One region of the Bradyrhizobium sp. ORS 86 genome, then DNA from elsewhere that is predicted to be linked to it. Evidence: riboswitches for the same ligand, from Rfam matches in the RefSeq annotation. Region 1 holds a riboswitch; each other region holds the start of a gene.
The links. Region 1 has a riboswitch for cobalamin ahead of P6U25_RS33255 (DUF1636 family protein). Riboswitches for the same ligand answer to the same signal wherever they lie in the genome.

Region 1 (4,166 bases):
TGATTCATCGCGCCAGCGCAAGCAGCCCATCGACGTCGAGATGCGCCTCGATGTGATCGGCAAGCGCATCGAGCGCGTCATCGACCCTGGCGCCGTACGCCTGGTCCGCGGCGGGAACGTCGAGTTGCGCGAGGAAGGCCTTGCGGAAATCGTCTGATGCGAACAGCCCGTGCAGATAGCTGCCGTGAACGCGCCCGTCGCCGGACACGGCACCTTCCGGCGCACCCACAACAAACGCGAAGGGCCGGGCCCGGTCCGGGCCGTCGGTCCGCCCGATGTGGATCTCGTAGGCGCTGATCGATTGATCGGTCGCGGCATGGACGGCGCTGACCCGCGTCAGCGTTTTCTGCTCGGTCATGACGGTCGCAACATCAAGAAGTCCGAGGCCGCGCGTCTCACCGGGGGGGCCTTCGATCCCGATCGGATCGGCCACGCTCTGTCCGAGCATCTGATATCCGCCGCACAGACCAAGCACATGGCCGCCGCGACGATGATGCGCCAGAAGATCGATGTCCCAGCCCTGCGCGCGCAGAAAGGCAAGGTCGCCGCGCGTCGATTTCGAGCCCGGCACGATGACGAGCCTGGCATCGCCCGGAATGGCGTCGCCGGGACGCACCATCACGAGGTCGACGCCCGGCTCGAGCTTGAGCGGATCGAGATCGTCGAAATTGGCGATGCGCGACAGCGCAAGAAACGCGATCTTGCATTGGCCGGGCTTGCGCGCGTCGCCGAGCCCGAGCGCATCTTCTGCCGGAAGCTCGCCGGCACGGATGAACCAGGGCAGCACGCCGAACCCGCGCCACGACGTGCGGGCTTCGATCAGCCGGTAGCCGTCATCGAACAGGGTCGGATCGCCACGAAACTTGTTGATGATGAAGCCACGGATCATTGCGGCGTCCTCGGGATCGATCACCGTCTTGATACCGACGAGTTGCGCAATCACGCCGCCGCGGTCGATATCGCCGACCAGCACCACCGGGACACCGGCCTTGCGCGCAAAGCCCATATTGGCGATGTCGGCCTTGCGCAGATTGACTTCGGCGGGGCTGCCGGCGCCTTCGACAAGCACGAGATCGGCGCGATGCTTCAGCCGCTCGAAACTCTCCAGTACTGCGCTCATCAGCGAGAGCTTCATGGCGGCATATTCCCGGGCACGCGCGGTTGCGACGCGCTTGCCCTGCACGATGATCTGCGCGCCGACATCGGTCTCCGGCTTCAGCAGCACCGGGTTCATGTCGGTGTGCGGCTCGACGCCGGCGGCGAGCGCCTGCAGCGCCTGCGCGCGTCCGATCTCGCCCCCGTCGACGGTGACGGCTGCATTGTTCGACATGTTCTGCGGCTTGAACGGCAATACGCGGAGGTCGCGCCGCTTCGCCGCGCGCGCCAGGCCCGCGACGATCAGCGATTTGCCGACGTCCGAGCCCGCTCCCTGGATCATCAATGTGCGCGCCATCGCGTGGTCCGGCTACGCTGTCAGAACTCGACGCCCGGCTGCGCCTTGATGCCGGACCGGAACGGATGTTTCACCAGCGTCATCTCGGTGACGAGGTCGGCGATCTCGATCAGTTCGTCCTTGGCGTTACGCCCGGTGAGTACGACATGCGTCATCGGCGGCTTCGACGTCTTGAGAAATTCGACGACGTCGGCGATCGCCAGATAGTCATAACGCAGTGCGATGTTGATCTCGTCGAGCACGACCATGCGCAGGCTTGCATCGGAGATCAGTTGCTTGGCTTTTTCCCAGCCGGCTTGGGCGGCGGCAATGTCGCGGGCGCGATCCTGCGTTTCCCAGGTGAAACCTTCGCCCATCGCGTGGAACTGACAGAGGTCGCCGAAGTGTCCGGTCAGCAGGCGGCGTTCACCGGTATCCCAAGCGCCCTTGATGAACTGCACCACCGCGCAGGGAAACCCGTGCGCCACGCAGCGGACGATCATGCCGAAGGCGGAGGACGATTTTCCCTTGCCCGCGCCGGTATGAACGATGATCAATCCTTTCTCACCGCTCTTGGTCGCCATGATTCGATCACGAGCGTCTTTCTTTTTGGCCATCTTGGCGGCATGGCGAGCTTCCAGCGCGGCCTCTGAGCCACCGGCTTCGTCCTCGGCGTCTCGTTCAGACATCATCTGACGTTCCTTCGGCTTGACAAGTTCCGGGCTTGGACGAATGGTGAGCCCTGCGTTGGTGCCTGTCCTACGACAGGCGAAGAGGGAATGCGATAGGGCTCAAGTCGGCCCGAAGCGCAGCCGCCCCCGCGACCGTGACCGGAGAGATGCCCAAAGCCACTGATTCCCAAAGGAATCGGGAAGGCGGGGATCGAAGGGATAACCCCCTGCTCCGCAAGCCGGGAGACCTGCCAGCGCAGACGTTGAGACCAGCGGACGGGGTGTTCCGCGACGGGGAACGAACCTTTCCATCGAACGGTTCGTCTGCCTCATCGCCTCCCGCTGTCAATCAGGAAGGGCGATGAGCGTTACACTTCATGTCTGCATCACCTGCCGCGCCGGCCAGACGGTCGCGGAAGGCGAAGCCACGCCCGGTGCGCGGCTGCATGCCGCGATCCGCGATACCGGTGTGCCTGACGGCGTCAATCTTGTTCCGGTCGAATGCCTGTCGGCGTGCAGCCAGGGCTGCTCGGTCGCGCTCAGCGCGCCGGGACGGTGGTCGTATGTCTATGGCCGCCTGTCCGAAGCCAATGCGACGGATGTGGTCGCCGGTGCTTCCGCCTATGCGGCGGCACCCGACGGCATCGTGCCGTGGCGCAGCCGACCGGAAATCTTTCGCAAGCAATCACTCGCCCGCATTCCACCCATCGCCGTTGTGCCAGAGGCTGCAGAATGACCACGCTCACCAAGGTGCCCGTCACCGTCGTCACCGGCTTTCTCGGATCGGGCAAGACGACGCTGATCCAGCATCTGATCAGGAATGCCAACGGCAAGAAGCTTGCGGTGCTGGTGAACGAGTTCGGCAGCGAAGGCGTCGACGGGGAGATATTGAAGTCCTGCGCGGATGCCAATTGTCCGAGCGAGAACATCGTCGAGCTCGCCAATGGCTGCATCTGCTGCACCGTCGCTGACGATTTCGTCCCAGCGATGGAGCAATTGCTGGCGCGGCGCGTGAAACCCGATCATATCGTGATCGAGACATCGGGGCTCGCGCTGCCGAAGCCGCTGCTGAAGGCGTTCGATTGGCCGGAGATCCGTTCGCGGATCACGGTCGACGGCGTGATCGCGCTGGCCGATGCGGAGGCCGTTGCGGCCGGCCGCTTTGCCCCCGACCCGGCCGCGGTCGACGCGCAGCGCGCCGCTGACGACAATCTCGACCACGAGACGCCGCTGTCGGAAGTGTTCGAGGACCAGATCGCCTGCGCCGACATCGTGCTGCTGACCAAGGCGGACCTCGCCGGCGCTGAGGGCCTCGAGGCCGCGAAGCTCGCGATCGCGGCCGAAATGCCGCGGCAGGTGCCGATGCAGCCGGTCGTCGACGGCGCGGTCGACGCGCGCGTGATCCTGGGTCTCGCGGCCGCAGCCGAAGACGACCTCGCAGCGCGTCCGTCGCACCACGACGGTGAGGACGAGCACGAACATAACGATTTCAACTCCGTGGTAATCGATCTTCCGGAAATCGCCGACGTCGATGCGCTGGTTGCATCGATCAAGGGACTGGCGCGCGAGCAGAATGTGCTGCGCGCCAAGGGCTATATCGCGATCCAGGGCAAGCCGATGCGCCTGCTGGTGCAATCTGTCGGCGAGCGGGTGCGACATCAGTTCGACATGCCCTGGGGCGCGCGGCCGAGGCAGTCGAAGCTCGTCGTGATCGGCGAACACGGCGACATCGATGAGGCCGCCATCAAGGCGCGACTTGGTGTCTGATGCACATCGTCTTCCGCGAGGGCCGCGGTCTCGAGGAGACCGTGACACCAAGGGACCTCGGCCAGGATCCGGCCGAACTTGTGGTGCTCTCGTTCTCCGACAGCGATCTTTCTGCGTTTGCTTCCGGCTGGCGGCGCGACCGCGGATCGCTGCCGTCTCTACGGCTCGCGAATCTGGCCGACCTGCGCCATCCGCTGTCGGTCGACACCTACATCGAACGGACCTTGTCGCAGGCGCGCGGCATCCTGGTGCGTCTGATCGGTGGCGAACCCTATTGGTCATATGGGCTGGCCGCG
Region 2 (4,166 bases), 2.4 Mb from region 1:
ATTTCTCATTGACAGAGGTCTTGTGGCGCAAGAGCATGGCGGGTTCGGTTATATGTTGTTTTCCATCGCGATGACCGCAGGCCGTCTCGCCGGAGATGCCCTCGTGATCAGAATCGGAGACCGCGCCACACTGATGTTCGGACCTGTGCCGATCATGATCGGTTTTGTGGCCCTGCTGGCCGCGCCGGTGGCTGCGATTGCCATGGCGGGTTTGCTGCTTATCGGATTGGGTGCATCGAATATCGTGCCGGTGTTATGCCGCCGTGCTGGCAAGCAGAAGGTGATGCCGGCAGGTTTGGCGATCGCAGCCGTCACGACGGCGGGTTACGCCGGTATCCTCGTCGGTCCAGCTGGCGCCGGGCTCGTTGCACACATGGCTGGGCTGCCTTTTGCTCTCGCGATACTAGGAGCACTCATGTGCATCGTCACGCTGTCGGCCCGGACTGTGACGGCCAACCCTCGCTGATTGTTGGAGAAGGACATGTAGGCCCTCTGCCAAGCGGTTGCGCACGGTTGGCACCCATCACCGCCACTCGGGGGTAGCAACATAGCGAGGACGCTGCGAAAGAGAACGGTTATGGCCAAGAAGCACTGTCGCAGAATGGCCGTTGGTCCAGCGGCCTGAAATACATAGCAAACGCAGTGCTGGTCCGTTCGACATCGATGGGGGCGCCCAGCACGGCAAAAGCGAGATTGATTGATAGTGCCGAGATCTTCCATGCCTTCCAGAGCATATTCGCACGTCTCGGCGCACACGGCCGACGGGATAGATACGTTACCGGGAGCTGCTTACCGGCCCAGCCGCTCGAACCACTTTGCCCGGGATGGGCAAGCTGATTTGACCCACAGCTTCCAAGGGTGACGGTCCCGCAAGGCGGATCTTGCTAAGTTGTCGAGAGATTCACATGTCGAAGATGCTAGTAAAGGCTACCGACTGGTAGCTCGGTCGAAGCCGATCTGTCGCGTGCCATCGGCTGCAGGCAAAATGCGACCCCGATGTACTCGCGCGTGCAGAGACCAGGGCCGAGTTCGAAGCGAGCACTGCCCGGCACACTCATCGCGCAAAGGGGGCTTTAGATCGCGATCGTCGCGATGGAGCCACACCTACAGACTTGTTGAGCGGAGCCGCAGAAGGATGCCGTGCCAAGAGGTTGACGGAACGCTGCTTGTTCGGATAACTGATTTTCGTCGAGGTTCTCCGGAGCGCACTGATCCGGAGCTAAGAGGGAAGCCGGTCGAATGCCGGCGCTGCCCCCGCAACTGTAAGCGGCGAGCCGCTGTCCAATAAAGTCACTGAAACCGCTTGGTTTCGGGAAGGCCGGACAGCAGCGATGACCCGCAAGCCAGGAGACCTGCCCCGACAACATATTCGTCCGCGGGCGGGGTGTCCCGGTGGTGCGCCAAGCAATTGCCGCTTCGGCGGCTTTTCCTGCACGCAATCGCCATGACCTCTGCCCCAAACCAGGGGTTAGAGCTATGTCCGTCCTTTCACTTCCCGTTGCTACACTTGGTACGCCACGCATCGGTCCGCGCCGTGAACTCAAATTCGCGCTCGAAAGCTACTGGACCGGGAAGTCCACCGAAGCGCAGCTGCTTGAAGCGGCAGCTGGACTGCGCACTGCTAACTGGGCGCGGCAGAAATCGCTCGGCGCGACCGTCATTCCGTCGAATGATTTCTCGCTTTACGATCATGTGCTCGACACCAGTGTGATGGTGGGCGCCATTCCGGATGTTTACGCTTGCACCACAGGTCCTGTACCGCTCTACACCTACTTCGCTATGGCGCGCGGTGCGCCGAACGGTGAACTCGATGCGAGTTGCCCTCACTCCAATCCTGCACAGGGCGCGCCTGCGCAGGAGATGACGAAGTGGTTCGACACCAATTACCACTATATGGTCCCTGAATTTCACAAGGGGCAGATCTTCAGGCTTTCTTCTCGAAAGCCGATTGAGGAATATGAGGAGGCAAAGGGGCTTGGTTACCAGACGCGTCCCGTGCTGATTGGCCCAGTGACCTTCCTGAAGCTTGGCAAGAGCGCAGATCCTTCATTCAATCCATTGTCGCTGTTGGATCGACTGCTGCCGGTCTATGTCGACGTTCTTCGTGAGCTGGTCGCGCGCGGCGCAGAATGGGTTCAGCTCGATGAGCCCTGTCTGGTCTTGGACCTCGACGAAATATCCCGCAAAGCCTTGCTTCGTACCTATACCTATTTTGCTAGGGAGATACCTGCTCTTAAAATCATGCTGGCGACCTACTTTGGGACCATCGGCGGTAATCTCGATACGGCCTTGGCTTTGCCGGTTTCCGGGCTCCACGTCGACTTGGTAAGGGGGGCAGACCCGCTGAACGCGATCGTCGCTGGGATTCGCAACGATCTCGTTCTCTCACTGGGGGTCGTCGATGGGCGCAACGTTTGGCGCTCCAACCTTTCAGCGCTGGTCGATCAGCTGGCGCCCACCGTGGCAAAACTCGGCACTGATCGCGTCCAGATCGCCCCCTCATGTTCGCTGCTCCATGTTCCAATCGACCTGGGGCTCGAAACCGATCTCGATTCCGATGTAAAGAGCTGGCTGGCTTTCTCGGTTCAGAAAATTAAGGAACTAGCGACCCTAGGAAGGGCGCTTGCTGGCGATCGTGCCGGCGTGGCCGATGTGCTCGCGGCATCAAAAAACGCGGCACTTGCACGCGAGCAATCGCCCAAGATCCACAATGCGGACGTCGCTGCGCGCATGGCTGCGATCGACCAAACCAAGCGCTACCGTTGCAGTCCTTTCGCAAAGCGCGCCGAGGCCCAGCGCGCGCGGTTTGCCTTGCCGACATTTCCCACGACGACCATTGGATCGTTTCCGCAAACCGCGGAAGTTCGCAATGCCCGCGCTTGCCATGCCAAAGGAGGGTTGAGCAACGCGCAGTACGAGCAGTTTCTCAGAGAGGAAACGGCGCGTGCGGTGCTATGGCAGGAGAATATCGGGCTCGATGTTCTCGTGCATGGTGAGTTCGAGCGCAATGACATGGTGCAGTATTTCGGCGAGCAGCTTTCCGGATTCGCCTTCACCAAGCACGGTTGGGTTCAGTCGTATGGCTCGCGCTACGTCCGTCCACCAATTCTGTTTGGGGATGTCTCGCGGTCGAAGCCGATGACGGTCGAATGGTGGCGATACGCGCAGTCGCTGACCAACAAGCCAATGAAGGCAATGTTGACTGGACCGGTGACGATTCTGAACTGGTCTTTTGTCCGTGACGATATTCGGCGAAGCGATGCCTGCCGCCAGCTTGCGGTTGCGATCCGCGATGAGGTGCTCGACCTTGAGGAGGCGGGAGCGACAATAATCCAGATAGACGAGGCCGCGTTGCGCGAAGGGTTGCCGTTACGCAAATCACAATGGAGGAGTTATCTCGATTGGGCCGTGGATAGCTTTCGCATCTGTTCGTCCGGTGCTGCCGACGAAACTCAGATTCATACGCACATGTGCTATTCCGAATTCAACGATATCATCGATGCGATTGCGGCGATGGACGCAGACGTCATTTCGATCGAGACGTCGCGCTCGAAGATGGAATTGCTCGACGCCTTCAAGAACTACAAATATCCGAACGAAATCGGGCCGGGTGTCTACGATATCCATTCGCCACGCGTTCCCGGCAAGGACGAAATGAAAGATCTCATAACGCTGGCCAGGCAGCGATTGTCCGATTCGCAGCTCTGGATCAATCCAGATTGCGGCCTAAAAACCCGAAGATGGGAGGAGGTGCTTCCCGCCTTGGTCAATATGGTCGCAGCCGCCCGCGAGTTACGAGCAGCCTGCTGATTGCATGAAGATCGTCGGCCCGAACGCCGTCGTCGATGGTGAATGTCGACTCGGACAAATGCACTGCGCTGAAAGGCGGGCGGTCCAATTGCGTGAATATCCCGCTAGTCGGCGGGATATGGCGAAAAGACCGTTCCGGAGTCGATCACACGCCGGTCTGCGAAAGGCCGGCACACCCCAGGACCCGTGGTATTTCGCTTTGCCTGGTCGGATGGGCAACAAATTGCGTGGCGGCGGTACTGAAGCTTCGGCGAAAGCCTGCATCAAGGAGAGCGACAGGCTGCGGGCATAGAGTGGGCGCGTCCTACTCTGTCCTTTCGGTGAGGCGCATCGTCGCCATGATGCCATCGGGCAAC
Region 3 (4,166 bases), 1.2 Mb from region 1:
TGGCGCGGATCGAGCGACGCGGTCGGCTCGTCGGCCAGGATCACGGGCGCCTCCACCGCGAGCACACGGGCCAGCGCAACGCGGCTGCGCTCACCGCCGGAGAGCTCGGTGACGCGGCGGTCGCCGAACGCAGTGACATCGACCGCCTGCATCGCCCGCAGCACCGCCGCCATATCGTCGGGCGACAGCCGGGCGGGATCGGTCGCGCCGTGCGGATAACGGCCGAGCGCGACGATGTCGCGGGCCGGCAGCGGCCAGTGCACCATGTGCCCCTGCGGCAGATAGGCAAACCGCCTGGAGCGTTCGCGCAACGACAGCGACGACAGCGCATCGCCGCCGATCCTGATGTCGCCGCGGGAAGGGATCAGCCCGGCCAGCGCACGAAGCAGCGTGGTCTTGCCGGCGCCGTTCGGACCAACCAGCGCCACCAGATGCCCAGACGACAACGACAGCGAGATATCGTGCAGCACATGGCGGCTGCCCAGCGAAGCGTTGAGATGGGTTGCGGACAGCAGGGTCATGCCACGCCTCCACCGAGCACGCGGCGTTCGCGCATGATCAGATAGAGGAAGAACGGCACGCCGATGATCGAGGTCAGCACGCCGACCTTGATGTCGGAAGTCGACGGGATGATGCGCACCGCGATATCGGCCGCCAGCAGCAGCGCCGAGCCCGCGAGCGCGCTCGGCACCAGGAGCCGCGCCGGGTCGTGGCCGATCACCGGCCGCATCAGATGCGGCGCGACCAGGCCGATGAAACCGATGGTCCCTGTCACCGCGACCGCGCCGCCGACGCCGAGCGCGACGCCCGAGATGACGAACAGCCGCAACCGCGCGACATCGACCCCGAGGCTCTGCGCGGCCTCCTCGCCCAGCGTCAGCGCGCGGAAGCTGCTTGCCTGGCTGAGCAGGATGACGGCGCCGGCCACGATGAAGGGCAATGCAATCATGACATGCTGGAAGCTGCGGTCCTCCAGCGAGCCGAGCAGCCAGAACGCGATCTCCAGCGCCACGAACGGATTGCTCGACAGATTCATCACCAGCGCCGTCGCGGCGCCTGCGAAGCTGGAGATCGCGAGCCCCGACAGGATCAGGATCAACAGCCCGGCATTGCGGCCGGCGATCGCAAGCAGGGCGAACACCGAGCCGAACGCCGCGATGATCGCAGCAATCGGCAGCGCGAACGAGCGCACGTCGGCCAACCCGAGCGCAATCACCAGCACCGCGCCGAAGGCGGCCGCCTGCGGCGCGCCGAACAGCGACGGCGAGGCCAGCGGATTGCGCAGCAGCCCCTGCAGCGCCGCGCCGGACAATCCCAGAATGCCGCCGATCGCAAACGCCAGGATGGTTCGCGGCAGGCGGATCTCGCGCACGATCACCTGCGCCACATCGCTGCCGCCGCCGAACAGCGCCGCGATCACGGTGAGTGGTGACAACCGCACCGGCCCGATGCCGAGCGAGATCAGCATGAGCAAGACCACGAGCGCCGTGAGCGCTACGGTCGCGCCCAGACGGCGCCGCGCTGCGACCTCGGCCGCCAAGGCAAAATCCTGCACACTCATCGGATCATGCTCTTACAGCGATCGCCGTGGCAGACAAGCGACACTCGATGAAAACCATAGCCGTCCGGCTGCTGCCCTGGTTCCGCCGGGATTGACTTTGGCCGCCGACCGAACCCTAGTGACCATGACGGTTCTTTCATGGGATGAAAAGGGAATGCGGTACGGGGAAACTGCCCCAAGGCCGCGGCTGCCCCCGCAACTGTAGGCGGTGAATCCTTCGTCACAGGCCACTGGGAATCTCGGTCCTGGGAAGGCGACGAAGGGTAACGACCCGCGAGCCAGGAGACCTGCCGTCAGCCGTGGTCACACGCGACGATGCCGGTCGGGGAGTACAGGCATTGGCTTCACCTGACGTGCCGTCGTGCAAGGGGTGAGACCGGGTTCGCGGTGACGTGCCACTGACGTTGCCCAGGTCTCGCCGATGTTGCCCTTCCCTTCAACGCGACTGCGCCGCGCGCTCTTGCTCGCCTCGACAATATCAGCGCCGGCGCTCAGCGCCACAGCCGCACTGGCGCAGCAGGCGCCGGCCGCGGACGTGCTTCCCCCGATCGAGGTCACCAAGCCCGGCGACCAGAACGTGACGCGCGCCAGGCCGACCAACTCTGATACGACCCAGACGCCGCACCGCCCGGCCCCGGGCAATGCGCCGACCGACAACACGGGAAGCGGAAGCGGATCGAACGCTCCGCCAACGGGCACGGGATCCGGGACCGCCAGTGTCGGGTCCGCGGGCATCGTCGGCGCATCGTCGACCGTGATCACGGCCGACGACATCGCCCATTCGCCGGTGCAGACACTGCCCGAGATCCTCGCGCAGGTGCCGGGCGTGCAGTTGCAATCGCTCTATGGCGGCCCGAACGGCGCCAAGACCTCGGTCGACCTGCGCGGCTTCGGCGCCTTCGCCTCCGACAATACATTGTTCCTGCTGAACGGCCGCCGTCTCAACGACATCGACAAGGCCGGGTTCGATCTCACCACGATCCCGATCGATTCGATCGAGCGCATCGAGATCACGCGAGGCAACAGCGGCGCCGTGCTCTATGGCGACAACGCAGTCGGCGGCGTCGTCAATATCGTCACCAAGACCGCCGTCGGCGGGCCGCCGGTCTCCATCAAGGCTGAAACCGGCTTCGGCTCGTTCAACCAGCGCATGGCCGCGGTCTCGGCCGCGGTGAATTCCGGTCCGTGGTCGACATCGTTCTACGGCAATGGCATCAAGTCCGACGGGTATCGCGTCAACAATGCGCTCGACCAGCGCAACGGTATCGGCAACATCAGCTACACCACGCCGGACCTCACCGCGTTCCTGACCGTCACCGGCAGCGACCAGAAGCTCGGCCTTCCCGGCGGCCGGATCGTGGATCCGTCGATCGGCGTCAATGAGCTGCTGACCGACCGCAGGGGCGCCGCCACGCCCTACGACTACGCCAATCAGCAGACCGCCAGCGTTACCACCGGCTTCACCAAGACCCTGTTGAACGGCGTCGACCTGATCGTCGACGGCGGCTGGCGGCAGCGGGACACGCAGAGCGGCTTCTTCGGCACGGTGCCGACTCCGAGCTTTGCCTCGACCTACAATGACGCCGCGCTGCAAACGTGGTCGATCACGCCACGCCTCAGCATCAAGAACGCGGTGCTCGGGCTGCCGTCCACGATCCTGACCGGCATCGACTATTATGATTCGACGTTCCGGGAAGCGCGCAGCCAATTCCAAGGATACGCGCCGATCCACACCTACGACATCTCGCAGCGGACGCTTGCCGGCTACTGGCAGCATATCATCGGCCTGTTGCCGACGACTGATTTCTCCTATGGCGCGCGCGTGCAGAGCACCGCCGTGAATGCAGCAGACCGTTACGATCCCACGGCGCCGGGCACGTTCCCCGGCTCTGACATCCAGGCTTCTCCGCTCAACAGCAATGAAACGCAATATGCGCTACATGCCGGCGTCGAGCATCGCTTCACCGACGTCTTCTCGGTATTTGGACGCGCTGCGCGCGCGTTCCGCACGCCCGATGTCGACGAACGCGTCGCCTCGGGCCCGTCGTTCGACCCGGTGACGTTCGCGCCGATCCCGCAGAACTTCCAGCTCAAGACCCAGACCTCGCAAGACGTCGAGAGCGGCGTCCGCGTCAGGACCAACCGCTTCCAGGTGCAGACCAGCGTCTACCTGATGGATCTCGACAACGAGATCCACTTCAACCCGGTGCTGTTCTACAACGTCAACCTCGATCCGACCCGCCGCTACGGCAGCGAGACCAACGCCTCGCTGCGCGTCAGCGACACCGTGACGCTGCGCGGCGGCATGGCCTACACCCGCGCCGTCTTCCGCGAAGGCATGTGGGCCGGCAACGACGTGCCGCTGGTCTCCCGCTATACCGGCAATGTCGGCGTCACCTGGAACATCTGGCAGAACTACCTCGTGTTCGACGCTACGTTGCGCGCCTGGAGCTCGCGCATCATGGACAACGACCAGGCCAACGCCCAGAGCCGTATTCCCGGCAATGCGACCGCCGACATCAAGCTCAGCGGACAATACGACCGCTTCTTCTGGTCGGTCAGCGTGAACAACCTGTTCAACGCGCTTTACTACGACTACGCCATT

Region 2: linked by a shared signal. The riboswitch ahead of metE (5-methyltetrahydropteroyltriglutamate--homocysteine S-methyltransferase) and the one ahead of P6U25_RS33255 (DUF1636 family protein) in region 1 are both predicted to bind cobalamin.
Region 3: linked by a shared signal. The riboswitch ahead of P6U25_RS02910 (TonB-dependent receptor) and the one ahead of P6U25_RS33255 (DUF1636 family protein) in region 1 are both predicted to bind cobalamin.

What each region holds. Positions count from the first base shown of each region.
Region 1 is NZ_CP120699.1:7,187,791-7,191,956, forward strand. It holds gene cobD (threonine-phosphate decarboxylase CobD) at 1-3, shown strand, start outside; gene P6U25_RS33245 (cobyric acid synthase) at 5-1,453, opposite strand; gene cobO (cob(I)yrinic acid a,c-diamide adenosyltransferase) at 1,474-2,121, opposite strand; cobalamin riboswitch at 2,164-2,374, shown strand; gene P6U25_RS33255 (DUF1636 family protein) at 2,465-2,839, shown strand; gene cobW (cobalamin biosynthesis protein CobW) at 2,836-3,870, shown strand; gene cobN (cobaltochelatase subunit CobN) at 3,870-4,166, shown strand, end outside.
Region 2 is NZ_CP120699.1:1,834,500-1,838,665, forward strand. It holds gene P6U25_RS08440 (MFS transporter) at 1-466, shown strand, start outside; cobalamin riboswitch at 1,175-1,375, shown strand; gene metE (5-methyltetrahydropteroyltriglutamate--homocysteine S-methyltransferase) at 1,477-3,810, shown strand.
Region 3 is NZ_CP120699.1:646,978-651,143, reverse strand. It holds gene P6U25_RS02920 (ABC transporter ATP-binding protein) at 1-521, opposite strand, end outside; gene P6U25_RS02915 (FecCD family ABC transporter permease) at 518-1,561, opposite strand; cobalamin riboswitch at 1,673-1,871, shown strand; gene P6U25_RS02910 (TonB-dependent receptor) at 1,983-4,166, shown strand, end outside.